DNA from 3 places in the Pseudomonas fragariae (ex Marin et al. 2024) genome. Region 3 is predicted to be linked to each of the others. Evidence: predicted binding sites of a transcription regulator. Region 3 holds the regulator's gene; each other region holds the start of a gene.
The links. Region 3 encodes FliA, which starts transcription of late flagellar genes. Its sites were predicted from a motif close to CTAAAGTTTNNNNNNNNNNNGCCGNTAA; they were not measured.
Positions count from the first base shown of each region.

Region 1: AC54XV_RS11575 (methyl-accepting chemotaxis protein) is a predicted target of FliA. The motif match lies at 4,073-4,100, and genes of this name have one in related genera.
Region 2: AC54XV_RS04990 (methyl-accepting chemotaxis protein) is a predicted target of FliA. The motif match lies at 4,531-4,558, and genes of this name have one in related genera.

Region 1 covers NZ_CM184369.1:2,593,872-2,600,069, reverse strand. The annotation lists gene AC54XV_RS11590 (efflux transporter outer membrane subunit) at 1-619, shown strand, start outside; gene AC54XV_RS11585 (NADH:flavin oxidoreductase/NADH oxidase) at 658-1,749, opposite strand; gene AC54XV_RS11580 (ArsR/SmtB family transcription factor) at 1,809-2,144, shown strand; gene AC54XV_RS11575 (methyl-accepting chemotaxis protein) at 2,343-3,965, opposite strand; partial or broken gene AC54XV_RS11570 (transposase) at 4,596-4,712, shown strand; gene AC54XV_RS11565 (alpha-amylase) at 4,788-6,198, opposite strand, start outside.
Region 2 covers NZ_CM184369.1:1,108,802-1,114,999, reverse strand. The annotation lists gene gmd (GDP-mannose 4,6-dehydratase) at 1-771, opposite strand, end outside; gene AC54XV_RS05000 (GGDEF domain-containing protein) at 1,149-2,342, shown strand; gene AC54XV_RS04995 (GNAT family N-acetyltransferase) at 2,424-2,861, shown strand; gene AC54XV_RS04990 (methyl-accepting chemotaxis protein) at 2,870-4,510, opposite strand; gene AC54XV_RS04985 (alkaline phosphatase D family protein) at 4,769-6,198, shown strand, end outside.
Region 3 covers NZ_CM184369.1:4,112,838-4,119,035, forward strand. The annotation lists gene AC54XV_RS17660 (chemotaxis protein CheA) at 1-500, opposite strand, end outside; gene AC54XV_RS17665 (protein phosphatase CheZ) at 534-1,319, opposite strand; gene AC54XV_RS17670 (chemotaxis response regulator CheY) at 1,339-1,713, opposite strand; gene fliA (RNA polymerase sigma factor FliA) at 1,970-2,710, opposite strand; gene fleN (flagellar synthesis regulator FleN) at 2,707-3,540, opposite strand; gene flhF (flagellar biosynthesis GTPase FlhF) at 3,656-4,984, opposite strand; gene flhA (flagellar biosynthesis protein FlhA) at 4,996-6,198, opposite strand, start outside.

The DNA of each region.
Region 1 (6,198 bases), 1.5 Mb from region 3:
GATAGGGACGCCAGCCGATCTCCTCCGTCGCAGACCTGATCTGATCGTGGCCGAGCGGCGCCTCGCCGCGTCGAACGCGCGTATCGGCGTGGCGATCAGCGAGTATTACCCCAAACTCTCACTCAGCGCATTGCTGGGCAGCGCCACAGCCGTGTCGAGCGGCAATCTGTTTACCGGTGGTGCCAGTCAGTCAGCAGGTATTTTGGGGCTTCGCTGGAGGCTTTTTGATTTCGGCCGGGTGGACGCCCGGATCAGTCAAGCCAAAGGACAAGAGGCAGAGGCTCTGGCGGCTTATCGACAGTCAGTTTTGCGCGCCACTGAGGACGTTGAAAATGCTTTTTCTTCGTTGGCCAGTCGCGAAACTCAAGCTGCAATGCTGGGTAAAGGCGAAACTGCACTTGCTTCAGCCCGGCAATCGTCATTCGCAAGCTATAGCAAAGGTGCCGCCAGCTTGATCGAGGTGCTGCGCGCCGACGAGAAAATGCTGCAGGTCGCTGACGCCAAGGCGCAGGCCCAGGTCGAATCCGCGCAGGCGGCGGTCGCCGTATTCAAAGCGCTGGGTGGTGGTTGGCAAATGCCTCCCACCACTTCATCTGACGAGAAGATGCATACACTGTAGGCGCCACCAAAGAGTGCATCCTTTCAGATCAGGCTTACTCAGCGATAACGTTCAAGCCAGTGAGCGTAAGGTGCAGGCAAGGTCCAGGCCGATTTTTCAACGCCCAGTTCTTTCGCTGCGAAGTAGGCCCAATGAGGGTCGGCCAGATGTGCACGACCAATCGAGACCAGATCGAGCTGGCCTGACTTGACCGCTTCTTCAGCGAGCTTGGGCTCGCCAAAACCCCAGGCGCTGGTCACGGGAATGTCCGCCTCACGACGCACACGCTCGGCGATCGGCCCCATGAACGCAGGCCCCCACGGAATGTTGGCGTCCGGGGTGCTGAAACCGACGCTGACGCTCAACAGATCCAGCCCGCCAGCCTTGAAGCGGCGCGCCAGTTCGATCGACTCTGCCAGAGTCTGCTCGTCGCGACCGTCGTATTCGATCACGCCAAAACGTGCGGTCAGCGGCAGGTTCTCAGGCCAGACTTCACGCACTGCAGCCAGGGTTTCCAGCAGGAAACGGCTACGGTTATCGAAGCTGCCGCCGTACTCATCGGTGCGCTGGTTGGAGTGCTCGGAGAAGAAGCTCTGCCCCAGATAACCGTGGGCAAAATGCAGCTCGATCCATTCAAAGCCGGCATCGCGTGCGCGACGCGCAGCATCGACGAAGTTCTGGCGAACACGCGCGATATCGTCCAGGGTCATGGCGCGCGGGACTTTCGGCAGGTTGGCACCGAACGCGATGGCGGACGGCGCGATGGTGTCCCAGCCGCGCGAATCGGACGCCGCGATATGGTCATCGCCTTCCCATGGACGATTGGCGCTGGCCTTGCGACCGGCGTGAGCAATCTGAATACCCGGTACGCACCCTGCGGCCTTGATGGCTTTGACGACAGGCACGAATGCCTGCGCCTGTTCGTCATTCCAGATACCGGTGCAACCGGGGGTAATACGCCCTTCCGGCGCAACGGCGGTAGCTTCGACCACCAACAGACCCGCACCACCGCGTGCCATGCTGGCCAGATGCACGTGGTGCCAGTCGTTGATAACACCTTCGGTTGCCGAGTACTGGCACATCGGAGGAATGGCGATTCGGTTGCGCAGCGTGACGTCTTTCAGTTTGAAGGGTTCGAACAATGCAGACATTGGAAAGCTCCCGTAGGCCAGATGACTTTTGATTTCAGTTGTTCGATGGTAATCGAACTATGGCAATAAACGGAAGCCTTGATATCATCCCCACCATGCGAACCTTCCAACACCCCGATCCTGAAGACCTCACACTCGAACGCTTACTCTATGCCTTGAGTGATCCCGTTCGCATGGGAATCGTGCGCTGCCTGGCCGGCGTTGCAGAGGCCACCTGCGGCGAACTGGACGGCGGACGCCCCAAATCCAGCATGTCCCATCACTTCCGCGTGCTGCGCGACGCCGGGCTTGTACAGACGCGCAATGTTGGCACCACGCACATGAACTCGCTTCGCAAACAGGTGCTTGAGAGCCGTTTCCCGGGTCTGCTGGACAGTATTCTGGCTCAGCATTGACGTAAAAAATCGTCAGCCCTGAGAGAATCCGCGCTGCCATTTCATTGCATGAATTTCGATGCGCTGCTCGGGATCGTCATCCAGCGCATCAAAGGTTAGGCGCGTTTTTTGAATATGCAAAAAAACCGGTATCAGCGCTTCGACTAATACCGGGGGTTTCAGCAGGGTGATCCTGCTGACGAGATGCGTCTTCAGACCTTAAAGCCGAAACTTGCCCACTTCCGTCTGCAGACTGGTAGCGAGGTTCTTCAGGCCGCCGCTGGTCTTGAGCAATTCCTGAACCGATATGTTGTTCTGTTCAGCCATTTGCGCGGAGCGCTCGACGCTACGTGCGACATCCTGGCTCGCTGCGGTTTGCTCACGCAGCGCGAAGGATATCTGGTCGACCACTTGCAGAACCTTGCCCGAACTGTCGCGAATCTCGATGATCGCTTGACCGGCGGTGCCCGCCATTTCGACGCCTTCGTTCACTTCCTGAACGCCGCTACGCATGCTCTCGACGGTTTCCCGTACACCCGCCTGAATTTTCTCGATCATCCCGGCGATTTCCTTGGTGGACTTGCCGGTGTTCTGCGCCAGCAGGCGCACTTCGTCGGCAACCACTGCGAAGCCACGGCCTTGTTCACCGGCACGAGCAGCTTCGATGGCAGCGTTGAGGGCCAGCAGGTTGGTCTGGTCGGCAATGCCCTGAATCACGCTGACGATCGATGAAATGTGCTCGGAGTGCTGACCCAGGCCTGCGACCTGAGTAGAGGAAAGCTGCACGGTCCGGGCGATGCCATTCATGCTGGACAGGGTATTTTCGATGACCTGCGCACCGTCCTTCGACTGTTGCCCTGAACGACTGGCGAGTTCATGCGCCTCGTCGGCGTTTTCGGAAACGTGATGGATGCTGACGGTCAGCTCTTCGATCGTGGCCGCCATCGCCGAGGCGGACGTCGACTGTTCCTGGATAGCACCGGACAGTTGCTCGGACGCACCGGAAATCTGTTGTACGGCAACGACCAGCTGATTGGCAGCCTGGCTGATCTGTTGAATCATCTCGCGCAGGCGATTCTGCATACGATCAAAGGCTTTCGGCAGTTCGTCGTGGCTGCTGGTATCGATCACGGTGTCCAGCTTGCCATTGGCAATTGCCGTTGCGGCATCAATGGCCAGTTGCAAACGCGCCGTGGTACTGCGCCCCAATACAGCGGCAAGGATCATCGCGAGAACAGCCGCGGCCAGGCCGCCGCACATCAGGATCAGGATCGCCAAATGCTTGGCGTCCGTCATGTCCTGGCTACGCTGAACCAGCAACTTCTGCTCGGCACCGCTGATCTCGGCAAGTAAAGCGCGCATGCTGTCCATCTTGGCCTTGTCGGCCCCCGAGGTGATGCGTGCATCCAGTTCATCATCAGGCATATTGCGTGCAGTCAGTTCGCGGCGCAGGGCGATGATCGGATTGACATCTTCATCAAGCCAACGCTTCTGGGTGTCACCCAGTGCGGCCAGGCGGCGCTGTTGCTCCGCATTGTCGGCTGTCAGACGCTTGAGCGAATCGAGTTCTTCGATGAAGCGCTTCTCCCCCGCCACCAATGGCTCCAGAAACGCATCCTTTGAGGCAATGACAAAGCCGCGCATCCCGGTTTCGATATTGATCAGCTGTTCAAGGGCTAGTTGTGCTTCGCTCAGTACCTGATACGTATGGACATTGCTGTTAGTTGCCTCTTCGACCTGCTCAAAGCCTCTGTAAGCACTCGCGACCAGAACGGCGATAAATAGGATGATCGCGGCAAAGCTGAAGTACAGCTTTTGCGAGATGCTGAGCTTGCTGAACATGATGTCGATCCTGAACATAGCCGTTCCGTGGCTTGCATGGTGGGCGCTATCACTTGCAAAAATGGTTTAACCCACTTCATACGAATGATGTCATTGAGATACCACTCATGTCGCCCGCCTGCGCAGTAACTTTAGTGGCCCCAACTGCCTCGACACTGAGTAAAAGCCCTAAAACTGTCTAAGTATATGATCTTAAAGGATAAAAATTTTTAATTACAGTTGGCATTCAAACGTCTCGGAGAGCGAAAACTCCAAAAGTCTGACGAATAGACTGTCAAATTATTGTCTGTCATATTCATAACTTATCCGTTTGCGACACCTGAAATAGCGCAACTAGCGCCATTCATTAGTAATGAAAACACTAGTGTCCTGGGGTCAGTACGAAAAGTCGGCGAGCGAAGGTCAGGCAAGGCAAAAAACAGGCGAGGAACGGCCGGGGCCGCGTTCGACTCTGCGTGTTGTCAATGAGTATTCCGATCGGACTCGCGCTCTAGCCCGTTTTCAACGCAGCCTCACCGAGCGCAGCCACTTTTCGTACAGAGCCTAAGGGTTCACCGATCAAATCTGCGCTCACTGCCCACCCTACCCTGTACTGAAGTGACTCATCTCCCACCACAACAGGTAGCTGGCGGCAGGCGTGGACCGAAACCGTTGGAAACCATGCTGCGCATCCATCTGCTGCAGAACCGGTTTTCGATGAGCGACCCGGCAATGGAGGAGACGCTTTGCGAGATCACGCTGATGCGCCATTAGCCCGGGATGTCAGGAAGGCGCAGTCAAGTAGCAGGATAAGCGTCGTCCATGACGCCTACCCCGGTCTCGCTAGAGTTTAGAACCTGAATAAATGGCAATTGCCGGCACAACACTTCCACTATCACCCGGCACCGTCAGGCTTGCATTCCCTTTCCCGTCAACGGCGATTTTATTAGTGCACATTTCGTTGGGGGTAGAGAGTTTTTTTGTGATGACATCACAATAAATCCCTTCTGGAAGCCCTGTATTGAACGTCTTTAGCCATGCAGAGGCACTGTTGTTCAGGGCAACAAACCCGACATTGCCTCTACTGAATGCGATCTGATTGCCAGAGCCCGTAACCCAGTTATTCACGTCCTGCCCGTCAGTGGCACTGCGAAACTTGACCATGCTCGCAATTGCACTCGCACGGTGTATGAAGTCCCACCCTGAGCTGTTATTGGGATTGCCGCTTGCGTCTAATGGGCTTGCTGCGGGGGCATCCGCTTCAGGGTCACTGAAATTGAATCCCGAGTGAACCTGAGCCTCACCATAGGGCAATGCCAACATGAACACATTCGCGAGGTCATAGCGCTTGGAATTATACCTGTCGTTATACGACTGATTGCTGGCATTCAAGGATGCGTCTTGATTTCGCTCGGTGTCCCAGTTATTAACGAACACCGTAGATCGTTCTGGCGGCATCAGGCGAAAAGACCCGCCCCAGTTTCCGAATATCCCTATCATCGCCGGAATGGAGGCCAGGTTAAATCCGTCTTTTTGCCGAAAGGCTTTAAGAAGGGCTGTGGTGTAATTGAACTCATTCACCGTTCCGTTCTTATAGTAGTCTGAGCGACTGGAGCTGCCGTCGGGGATTATCTCCTGCGTGACCCAGATTTTTTCTCCGGAAACGGTCGTGGGATAGGCTGTTTTTACCGCCGCCAGAATCTTGTTTATGTCGTCGGAATTTTGATGTTTCGCAGCATCCAGTCGAAACCCATCGATCCCGAGCGAGAGTAACTTCTTCATGTAATTCGCCGCCACGCCCTGTACATAGCTGCTGGACTGATTCAAGTCAGGAAGGTTGTTGAGCCTGCAGTCTCTTACCTTCGCTGCATTACTCTGATAATCAGCAGACTCTATATAACAGAGGCTATGGAAGTCATTTTGGCTAAACTGCGGGTAGGCCAATGACTGGGCATCCCATGCAGAACCATCGGTGCTTTTAAAGGTTGCGCTCGAATCCCCCGCTACCTGGTTAATAACGATATCTGCATAGACCCTGACCCCGGCAGCGTGACAGGCACTGATCATTTCCTTTAACTCTGACTCCGTCCCCATGCGGCTGTCTAATGAGTTAAAGTTAACCGGCTGATAAATATCCCACCAGTGTCCCGCCACCTTGGATGCCTGAGGCGGAGATATTTGTACCGCCCCATAACCTATTGGCCCTATTGCGCTTGAACATTCTTTGGCCACATCATTCCACCGCCAGTGAAAC
Region 2 (6,198 bases), 3.0 Mb from region 3:
AACCGTTTCGGATCTGTGGGTCGCCAGTACAAATGAGTCGGGCTCGTCGGCTTGCAACATGCGCCACATGCCTTCCACGTACTCTTTGGCAAACCCCCAGTCACGCTTGGCGTCCAGGTTACCTAACTCCAGAAGTTGCGACATACCCAGTGAAATGCGTGCGGCAGAATCCGTTATCTTGCGGGTGACGAACTCTTTGCCGCGCAGCGGAGACTCATGGTTGAACAAAATGCCGCTGGCACCAAAAATCCCATAAGACTCCCGATAGTTGACCGTCATCCAGTGGGCATAAAGCTTGGCAACGCCATAAGGGCTGCGCGGATAGAACGATGTGCTTTCGACCTGCGGGACTTCTTGCACCTTGCCGAACATTTCGGAAGTCGATGCCTGATAAAAACGTATCTTCGGGTCCACGATGCGTATCGCTTCGAGCAGGTTGACTGCCCCCAAGCCGGTAATTTCGGCAGTCGTTATCGGTTGATCGAAGGAAACACCGACAAAACTCTGCGCCGCCAGGTTGTAAATCTGGGTAGGTTCGGCTTTTTGCAACAAGCGAATGCTGGCACTCAAATCAGTCAGGTCATGTTCAACCAGGTGCAGATTCGGATGGCTGGCTACGCCAAGCTCTTCGAGACGCCAGAAATTGACCGAGCTGGTGCGGCGGTAGGTGCCGTAAACCTTATAACCTTTCTCCAGCAGAAGTTGAGTCAAGTACGCGCCATCCTGGCCAGTGATGCCCGTGATAATTACAGATTCTTCAGGTGTATTCATAAATAGGAGCTCGATCTGGGTTCGCTTGGCTTCATTTATTATGCCGAGATAAATTCATGCATCCCGACGCGCCCGCTTCGAAAGCAGCCCACCTTGTTTGAGTCGAAGCATAAGACCACTATAGATGCGGAATCTGAAGTGCAAGCAGTCATTTTTCAGATACCTCTGCCTCGCCCTGCTGCCGGCTGATGTTGCGACGAGAAACCCACCGTTCTCCTGCACGATATGACCAAAGATGCAGAACGCTGGTTGCAGCCTTACCCATAGAGGCAGCAGCCACCATCGGTCGACTTTGGTATGGCAGCAAGATACATTGATAGCACTAAGACATCACTCATGATGTCTTACGTCTCTCGATGTTAATGTCCCGGTGTCACATGCTCGTTTCTGCCCTTGAACGTCCCAGCCTTGAAGATGCGCAACTCCTTGCCGAGGTCGAGCAGACGATCACTTCAGGTGTTGGCTCGTTACGCTTCAGCCGTGTTCTTGAGCAACGCTATCAGGAAGAAACCCGGCTGCCGCGGCGCGAGTTCCTGACGGCGGTAGGGATTGGCGGCAGTCTGGTCTACAACCTGTTTCTGATCAGCGACTGGTTGATATTGCGGGATGTCTTTGCCTATGTCGCGGTGGGCCGTCTGTGCCTGATTACGCCGATGTTTATCGCGCTGCTGATGCTGGCCCAACGGGTTGCTACGCGCTGGGCGATGGAAACGATTGCAGCATTCGCCACGGTAGTGTGCTCGCTCATGCCAATGCTGGTCATGATTCACAGCGACAGCCCTTATCAAATCTTTTATCAACTCGGCATGCTGTTGATCATGGTCTACTGCACCATGATCCAGCAATTGCCGTTGCGCCATGCCGCTGTCGCCATGTCATGCATGCTGATCATCCAGTTGGTGACCACCTACATTGCCGACTTCGCCGATTTTGTGATCTGGCAGGCCAATGCCGTGTTGTTTGTTTCGACAGTGGCACTGTTGCTGATGGCCTCCTACTTTCTGGAGCGAGCAAGCCGCATGAGCTACCTGTTTGCGCTTCGCGGACGCCTGCTTCAAGTGCAATTGATGGAGTCCGCGCGTACCGATGGGCTGACCCGACTGTTCAATCGACGCTATCAAGACGAAGTGATGGCGTCAGTCTGGGAACACGCTCGCAATACACCGGCGAACGTGGCCATCATCCTGCTGGACATCGATCACTTCAAATCCTACAACGACAACTACGGTCATCCACAAGGGGATACCTGCCTCAGATTGCTCTGTCAGAAACTCCAGCAAAGCGCGCATGACCATGGTGCTGTGGCGTTCCGGTTCGGCGGCGAAGAGGTGCTGGTGCTGATGATCGGCGATGTCGTGCAGGCCAGGGAAGTGGCCGGGGCCCTGCAGAGTGCGGTTGCCGAGCTCAAGTTGCCGCATCCGGTGCTGGGCGAAAACGCGCTGGTCACCATCAGCCTCGGCGTGGCCTGTGCGACAGCGCCTCTGACCAGTGCCGAGAACCTGATTGGCGCGGCTGACAATGCCCTCTACGCAGCCAAGCGCGCCGGACGTAATTGCGTGTGCTTCGCGTGAAATGACACCCCGCAGGATCCTGCTTTACGCCGCGCCCCTGCCACTTTAATCTCGGCGCACACCCAGGCTGGGAGCCATCGCATGAGCATTCACATTGACGTCAGCACCAACCCTACGGAAGAGGATCGTCTGGCGATTCTGGAACCACTGAAACGTTTCAACGCCGAGCAGGCGGGCGACGGCAAGTCCGAGAAAGTGGCGATGTTCATTCGCGATGATCAAACCCGGGAAGTCCTCGGCGGGCTGCACGCTCGCATTCTTTATGAGTGGCTGTTCATCGAACTGCTGGTCGTTCCCGAACAAGCCCGCGGGCAAGGCATGGGCTCGCGTTTGATGCAGATGGCCGAGGATCTGGCGGTCGAAAAGGGCTGCACGGGGATCTGGCTGGACACTTTCGACTTCCAGGCCCCCGATTTCTATCGCCGCCACGGTTACACCGAGTTCGGCCAGATTGACGACTATCCACCCGGCAACAAGCGCTTCTTTTTCCAGAAGCGCCTGCCGAACACAACGGCCTGAGACTTACGTCAGACCTTGAACTTGCCTACCAGATTGTTGAAGGAAATGGCCAGACGCGACAGTTCCTGGCTTGAAGCACTGGTCTGATGAGCACCTGCGGCAGTCTGGGCGGAGAGGTCCTGAATGTTGACCAGGTTGCGATCCACCTCGCGCGCAACGTGGGACTGCTCTTCGGAGGCCGTCGCAATCAACATGTTGCGGTCGTTGATCTCGGCGACGCTCTGCGCAATGCGCTCCAGCGACTGCCCTGTGGCCTGAGCCAGGGTTTGCGTGTTGCTGGTCAGGGTGCGGCTGTTGGCCATGGCCCGCACGGCCTGATCGGCACTGGCCTGAACACTGCCGATCATGGTTTCGATTTCGCCAGTGGACGCCTGGGTTCGAGCGGCCAGCGCCCGCACCTCGTCTGCCACCACAGCAAAGCCGCGCCCCTGTTCGCCGGCACGCGCGGCCTCGATGGCAGCGTTGAGGGCCAGCAGGTTGGTCTGCTCGGCGATCCCACGGATCACGTCCAGCACCTGCCCGATCTCACGGACGCGCCCGGCAAGCTCTTCGACCATGGTGGTCGAACTGCTGATCTCGGCACTGACGGTGTTGATCGCATTCACCGCATCGCGGGCCTGATCACGACCGGCGGCAGCGTCGGTACTGGTCTGGCGGGACGCTTCCGACGTCGACATGGCGTTACGCGCGACCTCTTCGACCGCAGCGGTCATCTCGTTCACAGCCGAAGCGGCCTGCTGAATCTCATCGTTCTGACGGATCAGACCGCGACTGCTTTCTTCAGTCACGGCATTCAGTTCTTCAGCAGCCGAGGCCAACTGGTCGGCAGCACTGGATATTTGCCCGATCGTGCTTTTCAGGTTGTCCTGCATATCGCTCAGAGCGACCAGCATCATGCCGGCTTCGTCGTGATATTGACTGGCAATCGGCAGGGTCAGGTCACCGCTGGCAATTCGCCGGGCATTGGTCACCGCAGTGTTGATTGGTGTGCTGATGGCACGACTTATGAACAGGCCCATCACAAACGCGGCAAAGAATGACAAGCCGATGCCGATGTACAGGTTTCGTTGCGCAGAGTTCTGTGTCTGGTCAGAAGCCACAGCGGCCTCGCCCGCCTGACGATTATTGGAGTTGACGATGGTGGTCAGCTGATCCATGACCTTCAGGTAACCGCTGCGTACATCACCGTCGATGATCGCTCTTGCCCCGGCAATATCCCCGGACAGGGCAACGCTTTTGGCTTGCTCGATGAGTGCCTGATAGCCAGGCCAGTCTCTGTCCATCTGATCACCGGCAGCGCGCTCATCATCGTCAAGCGGCGTAGCCCGGTAGGTGGCGTAGCTTTTTTCAGCTTGAGTCTTGTTGACGCTCATGCTCGCGAGAATATCGTCCTTGACGCTTTGCGGCGCATTGCCTGCCATGGCGGCCAATAAACGATAGAGATCACGGTTCTGAGCAATGACCGAGACCGTGACCTCTCCGGATTTTGTGACCGACAGCAGGCTGTTGGTAAACACGTTATCCAGGCTGCTGGACAAGGCACTGATGCCGCGACTGCCTATTACGCCCACCCCAAGGGTGAAAAGCGCACACAGCGCAAAAGACATGAAAAGCTTGGCGGACAGCCTTGCGTTGTAAAACCATTTCATAGCGGGAACCCTCATAAGCGAATATGGCATAACGCCATAAAACTTTATGGAATTCTGATGCCCTCTGCATAGGTGTATATCGGCATTTTCAGAGCACTCTGCAGGCGGTTAACAAAGTCTTCATATGAGCAAGGCTGAGCGGACCGTTTCGCATTGTCTGCAATGTCCGGAAACATGCGCTCGCGTGGTGTAACAAGAACTTTCCGGGCCTGTTGCGTTACCATCCCCGCCTGTGTCCCGCCAGAGCCATAAGCCAGGATGTCCGCTTCTTCCATCGAACAACTCACTTCGCTGCCGTCCATCCTTGCCGGCCCGTTATTGCGCCGTCAGGAAGCCGGCCGCCTGGTGTTGTGGCTGGTAGGGTCCCGTCGGTTGCGCCTTACCGTGCGCCTACGCCATGCCGCTACTGATGATCCCTCTGCGGGCTTCAACGATTACGTACTCGACGACAGTCAATGTCAGGTCATTGCAGTCGGGCGCCAGGCGTTCATTCACCTGATCGACCTGCAACTGGAAGCCGAACTGCCCCGCGACACCTGGATCGATTACGACCTGCGGGTGGAGGGCGAAGGCGGTATTGCCGAGTGGGCGCCGCACCTGCTGTACGAGGGCAAACGCTACCCGAACTTCGTGGTGCGCAGCAGCATCGATCACCTGCTGCATGGCTCGTGCCGCAAGCCGCACCACAGCGCAGCCGAAGGTCTGCTCTGCGTGGACCGCCTGCTGGCTGATATCAAGGAACCGCTGCAACGCCCTGCGCTGTTGATGATGAGCGGCGATCAGATCTACGCCGACGATGTCGCCGGGCCGATGCTGCGCGCTATCCATGTCTTGATCGAACGGCTGGGGTTGTTCGACGAGCGACTCGACGGTGCCATCGTCGATGACAGTCCTCGTCTCTATGCGCATCCGGCCAGCTATTACCAGCGTGCCGACCTGCTGCCGGCCCTGAAAAGCAACGACACACTGCGCGAGCGCTTCTTCGGCGGCACCAGCAAACCGGTATTCACCAGCAGCACAGCGGATAACCATCTGGTTACCCTGGCGGAAGTCATGGCGATGTACCTGCTGGTCTGGTCACCCACGCCCTGGACCCTGATCGAACCCGGCAGGCCGCAACTGGAAGACGGGGAAGTCGAGCGCTACGCCAGGGAACAGCAGCTGGTCGAGGCGTTTGCCGCCGGCCTGAGCGGCGTGGCACGGGCGATGGCGCATCTGCCGTGCATGATGATTTTCGATGACCACGACATCACCGATGACTGGAACCTGTCGGCGAACTGGGAACAAACCGCGTACGGCCATCCATTCTCCAAACGCATCATCGGCAACGCCCTGCTCGCCTACCTGCTGTGCCAGGGCTGGGGCAATAACCCGGATGCGCTCAACGGTCTGGTCAAGCAGGCTCATGCCCTGAGCACCGACGCCGTGTCGAACGACAACTGGCTGGACAGCCAGGCCCAGGACCAGTTGATTGATCAGTTGTTGAAGTTTCAGCAATGGCATTACGTGTTACCCACCAGCCCGGCACTGGTGGTACTGGATACCCGCACCCGGCGCTGGCGCAGCGAGTCGAACTTCAATCACCCGTCCGGCCTGCTCGACTGGGAAGCGCTCAGCGAACTGCAGCAGGAGCTGATCGACCATAAATCAGCGATCATCGTCTCACCTGCCCCGGTGTTCGGCGTCAA
Region 3 (6,198 bases):
TCGAATTCATCATCGGTAATCTCGTCGCCAGCCGCCGGTTCTGCAACCGGAGCAGCAGCCTGTACTTCAACCACCGGCTCCGGCTCAGGGGCAACGGCCTCGTCGGCGGATTGTGGCTCGGCCAGCCGCGCAAGTGCGGCCAGCAGTTCTGGCGTCGCCGGGGTTACGTCAGTCCGTTCACGTACCTGACCAAACATGCTGTTGACGGTGTCCAGTGCTTCCAGGACCACGTCCATCAGTTCGGAATCAACGCGACGTTCACCCTTGCGCAGGATGTCGAACACGTTTTCGGCGATGTGGCAGCACTCCACCAGCTCATGGAGCTGGAGGAAGCCGGCGCCCCCTTTTACAGTGTGAAAACCGCGAAAAATTGCATTGAGCAGGTCAGCATCATCCGGTCGGCTTTCCAGCTCGACCAATTGCTCTGACAACTGCTCCAGAATTTCGCCGGCCTCTACCAGAAAATCCTGAAGGATTTCTTCATCGGCGCCGAAGCTCATGGGGTGCTCCCTAAAATTAACCGTCAACAGACCTTAGAAGCCGAGGCTCGATAGCAGATCGTCTACATCATCCTGTCCGGATACGACGTCTTCACGTTTATCGGCATGAATCTGCGGACCTTCACCCTGCGCGAGATGTTTTTTAGGATCTTTTTCATCGAGGATGGATTGTTCGTCATGTTCGATGCCTGCGAAGCGATCGACATGACTGGCCATGAGCACCAGTTTGAGCAGATTGCTCTCGACTTCAGTGACCAGTTGCGTCACACGCTTGATGACCTGACCGGTAAGGTCCTGGTAATCCTGGGCGAGCAGAATGTCATTCAGATGTGCGGAAACCTGATGGGTTTCCTTCTCGGTACGCGTCAGAAAACCATCGACCCGCTTGGCCAGCTCGCGGAACTCTTCGGCACCGATTTCGCGGCGCATGAAACGTCCCCAGTCGTCGCTCAACGCCTTGGCGTCGGAACTCAGGCCGTTCATGACCGGCGTACTCTCCTCCACCAGGTCCATGGTGCGGTTGGCCGCATTCTCGGTCAGCCTCACCACATACGACAGGCGTTCGGTAGCATCCGTGATCTGCGACACTTCCTCGGCTTGAGGCATGTGCGGATCAATGTGAAAGTTTACGATTGCACTGTGCAGCTCACGAGTCAGCTTGCCCACTTCCTGATAAAGGCCGCGGTCGCGTGTCTGATTGAGTTCGTGGATCAGTTGCACAGCGTCACCGAAACGACCCTTTTCAAGGCTGGTGACAAGTTCCTGCGCGTGTCTTTTTAAGGTCGACTCAAAGTCGGCCATCGAATCATTGTTATCCATAGCGCCCTCGCGGCTTGCATCAGCTATTGACGCGTTCAAAGATCTTGTCGATCTTGTCTTTCAGGGCTTGGGCAGTGAATGGCTTGACTACATAACCGTTCACCCCAGCCTGGGCAGCTTCAATGATCTGCTCACGCTTGGCTTCGGCAGTGACCATCAGCACGGGAAGGCTCTTGAGGCGTTCGTCCTTGCGGACTTCGCGCAGCAGATCGATACCGGACATGCCAGGCATGTTCCAGTCCGTCACCAGAAAGTCAAAGGCACCGCTCTGCAGCATCGGCAATGCGGTCAGACCATCATCCGCTTCCGATGTGTTGGTAAACCCCAGATCACGCAAAAGGTTCTTGATGATCCGCCGCATCGTTGAGAAGTCATCAACGATGAGGATTTTCATGTTCTTGTCCAATTCGACCTCCAAGCAGTCTTTAACGCGTTCAGCACCTGAACACGCTGTTCACTCAATACTGGCACAGCACACCCCCGGCTGTACGAAACGACGACGGGCTTGGCACAACAACAGGCAAAGACCTGAGAAACAAGCCCATCAAGGCAATGCCTGACAGGCTTCTGACGGGTCCATCCTGTTACCACGTAACGCTCTGCACAGCCGGCTTGCAGTCAACGCGCGGCCATAGACCGCACATTGCCTGTCAACGCGCTCGCCACTCCCCCAAACGCCCTCGCAAACGAGCTGCGCACTGGCTGTGTAACTGACTGACCCGAGATTCGCTGACCCCCAGAACCTCTCCGATTTCCTTGAGGTTCAGCTCTTCGTCGTAGTACAGCGCCAACACCAGACGCTCACGCTCTGGCAGATTGGCAATTGCATCGGCCAACGCAGCCTGGAAGCGCTCGTCTTCCAGGTCGCGCGACGGCTCAAGCGAACCGCTTGCGCCATCCTCGTGCAGCCCTTCATGATCGCCGTCCTGCAGCAGGTCGTCGAAACTGAAGAGGCGGCTGCCCAAGGTATCGTTCAAAATCCCGTAGTAATCATCGAGACTTAACTGGAGTTCGGCCGCAACCTCGTGATCTTTAGCGTCACGGCCGGTTTTAGCTTCAATTGCCCGAATTGCGTCACTCACCATGCGCGTATTGCGGTGTACCGAGCGTGGCGCCCAGTCCCCCTTGCGCACTTCATCGAGCATCGCACCACGGATGCGGATGCCGGCATAGGTCTCGAAACTCGCACCCTTGGTGGAATCATACTTGGTGGAGACTTCAAGCAGGCCGATCATGCCGGCCTGGATCAGATCCTCGACCTGCACGCTGGCCGGCAAGCGCGCCAGCAGATGATAAGCGATACGCTTGACCAAGGGCGCATAGCGCTCGATCAACTCGTATTGTGAATTACGGGAAGTCTTGCTGTACATCTGGTAGCCGCTCGCAGTCATTGCACAGGCCCTGCACTGGTCTGGTGAACGAGTCGCTCAACGAAGAACTCGAGATGACCCCGCGGGTTGGCTGGCAACGGCCAGGTATCAACCTTCTGGGCAATGGCCTTGAAGGCCAGTGCACATTTGGAACGCGGGAATGCTTCGTAAACGGCGCGCTGTTTCTGTACAGCCTTGCGTACGCATTCGTCGTACGGCACGGCACCTACATACTGCAGCGCAACATCGAGAAAACGATCCGTCACTTTGGTCAGTTTGGCGAACAGGTTGCGCCCTTCCTGCGGGCTCTGTGCCATGTTGGCCAGCACCCGGAAGCGGTTCATGCCGTAATCGCGGTTGAGCAGTTTGATCAGGGCGTAGGCATCGGTGATCGACGTGGGCTCGTCGCACACCACCAGCAGCACTTCCTGAGCGGCGCGCACGAAGCTGACCACCGACTCGCCGATACCGGCGGCTGTGTCGATCACCAACACATCGAGGTTGTCGCCAATCTCGCTGAACGCCTGGATCAGGCCGGCATGCTGAGCGGGCGACAGATGCACCATGCTCTGGGTGCCGGACGCAGCGGGTACGATCCGAACCCCGCCCGGCCCCTGCAACAGCACGTCGCGCAACTCACAACGCCCCTCGATGACATCGGCAAGCGTGCGCTTGGGCGTCAACCCAAGCAGCACGTCGACATTGGCCAGACCCAGATCGGCGTCCAGCAGCATGACGCGACGGCCGAGCTCGGCGAGGGCCAGTGAAAGGTTCACTGACACGTTAGTCTTACCGACGCCACCTTTGCCACCGGTCACCGCGATAACCTGTACGGGATGCATGCTGCCCATGTTATTTCTTTACCTTGTCTTGCGTAGACCGAAACCACATCGAGGGCTGCACGTGCGCAAATGAACACCGCATGGCAGACCGTTGACGCAGGGACATTCCAATAATATCCATCACTTAACCCACTCTCTTGCCAGGGGTGTGATAGAGGTCAGCAAACATATCAGCCATTGCTTCTTCACTAGGCTCATCCTGCATTTGCACACTCACCGCGCGGCTTACCAGTTGATGACGACGCGGGGTATGCAGGTCATCAGGAATGCGTGGTCCGTCCGTGAGGTAGGCCACAGGTAATTCGTGACTGATCGCCAGGCTCAGGACTTCACCGAGGCTGGCTGTTTCATCAAGCTTGGTCAGAATGCATCCGGCCAGGCCACAACGTTTGTAACTGTGATACGCGGCTGTCAGCACCTGCTTCTGGCTGGTGGTTGCCAGTACCAGATAGTTGCGCGACTTGATGCCACGACCCGCGAGGCTTTCCAGCTGCATGCGCAGCGCAGGATCACTGGCCTGCAGGCCGGCGGTGTCAATCAGCACCACGCGCTTGCGCAGCAGCGGTTCCAGCGCCTGAACCAGAGACTGGCCAGGATCGATATGGGTGACCGGTACGTTGAGGATGCGCCCAAGGGTCTTGAGCTGCTCCTGCGCGCCGATGCGGAAACTGTCCATGCTGACCAGTGCGATATTCTGCGGGCCGTACTTCAACACGTAACGTGCTGCCAGTTTGGCCAGCGTGGTGGTCTTGCCCATGCCGGCAGGACCGACCATTGCAATCACGCCGCCCTCTTCGAGCGGCTCGACTTCAGGGACGGCGATCATGCGGGCCAGGTGCGCCAGCAGCATGCGCCAGGCCTGACGAGGCTCGTCGATCTCCGGAATCATCGACAGCAGGTCGCGTGACAGCGGGCCGGACAGGCCGACACGTTGCAGGCGTCGCCACAGGTTGGCCTGCTGCGGACGAGTGCCCTGCAGCTGGTTCCAGGCCAGCGAGCCGAGCTGGACTTCCAGCAGCTCACGCAGGCCGTTCAATTCGGAGCGCATCGAGTCATAGGCGCGCTGGCCAATGGCAGGCTCGGCGGCCTGTGGCGGTGCATACGCGAATGGACGCGGCGGCTCTTCGAGTGTCGGCTCGATGTGCGTCTCGGCAGGGTTGCCCGGCTTGCCGGAAAACAGCTGCAGGTTGATCGATGCATCGCTGTCGCTGCGGTTGTTCAATTCGGCCTGGGCGGAAACGATACGCGACTGAGTCTTGCGCAACTCGTCTTCCAGCTCCATGTTCGGCACACGCGGTGCCAGGGCGGACAGCTTGTAATCCAGAGCGGCAGTCAGCTCTACGCCACCGGCAATGCGCCGGTTACCGATGATGGCCGCTTCAGCGCCCAGCTCATCGCGAACCAGCTTCATGGCTTGACGCATATCGGCGGCGAAAAATCGCTTAACTTGCATGACTCACTACCTCAGCCGTTTGGCCCGACAGTCGCTACGATGGTTACTTGCTTGTTGTCCGGAATTTCCTGATACGCCAGAACATGCATGTTCGGTACAGCCAATCGTCCAAATCGTGACAGCATCGCCCGGACAGGCCCTGCTACCAGAAGAATTACCGGCAACCCTTGCATCTCCTGACGCTGGGCGGCCTCGATCAACGAACGCTGGAGCTTCTCAGCCATGCTTGGCTCAAGAAGAACGCCTTCTTCCTGACCCTGACCAGCCTTCTGCAAACTATTGAGCAATATCTGTTCCAACCTTGGCTCCAGAGTGATAACAGGCAGCTCCGGCTCAACGCCTACAATGCTTTGGACGATTGCGCGGCTCAGACCCACGCGCACTGCGGCCACCAAAGCGGCGGTATCTTGACTCTTCCCGGCGTTGTTGGCGATAGCCTCTGCAATGCTGCGAATATCCCGCACAGGTACGTGTTCAGCCAGCAGCGCCTGCAGCACGTTGAGCAGCGAGGACAGCGACAGCACGCCCGGTACCAGCTCTTCAGCCAGCTTGGGCGAGCTTTTGGCCAGCAATTGCATCAATTGCTGGACTTCCTCGTGGCCGATCAGCTCATGCGAATGTTTGTAGAGAATCTGGTTCAGGTGGGTTGCCACTACCGTACTGGCATCGACCACGGTGTAACCCAGTGACTGCGCCTGACTGCGCTGGCTGATTTCGATCCACACGGCTTCCAGACCAAACGCCGGGTCTCTGGCGGTAATGCCGTTCAGGGTGCCGAACACTTGACCGGGGTTGATCGCCAGTTCGCGATCCGGGTAGATCTCGGCCTCGGCCAGAATCACACCCATCAGCGTCAGACGATAGGCGCTTGGCGCCAGATCGAGGTTGTCGCGAATGTGCACGGTAGGCATCAGGAAACCGAGCTCTTGCGAGAGCTTCTTGCGCACACCCTTGATACGCGCCAGCAACTGGCCACCTTGATTGCGATCCACCAGCGGAATCAGGCGATAACCCACTTCCAGGCCAATGATATCGATGGGCGTCACGTCATCCCAACCCAGTTCTTTGGCATCCTGAACACGGGTCGGCGAAGGCAGCAGGTCTTGCTGGCGCTGCACTTCGGCGATGGCCTCGACCTTCACCTGATTTTCTTTTTTCCACAACAGGTAGGCGCCGCCTGCGGCAACCAGCCCGAGACTGATAAAGGAAAAGTG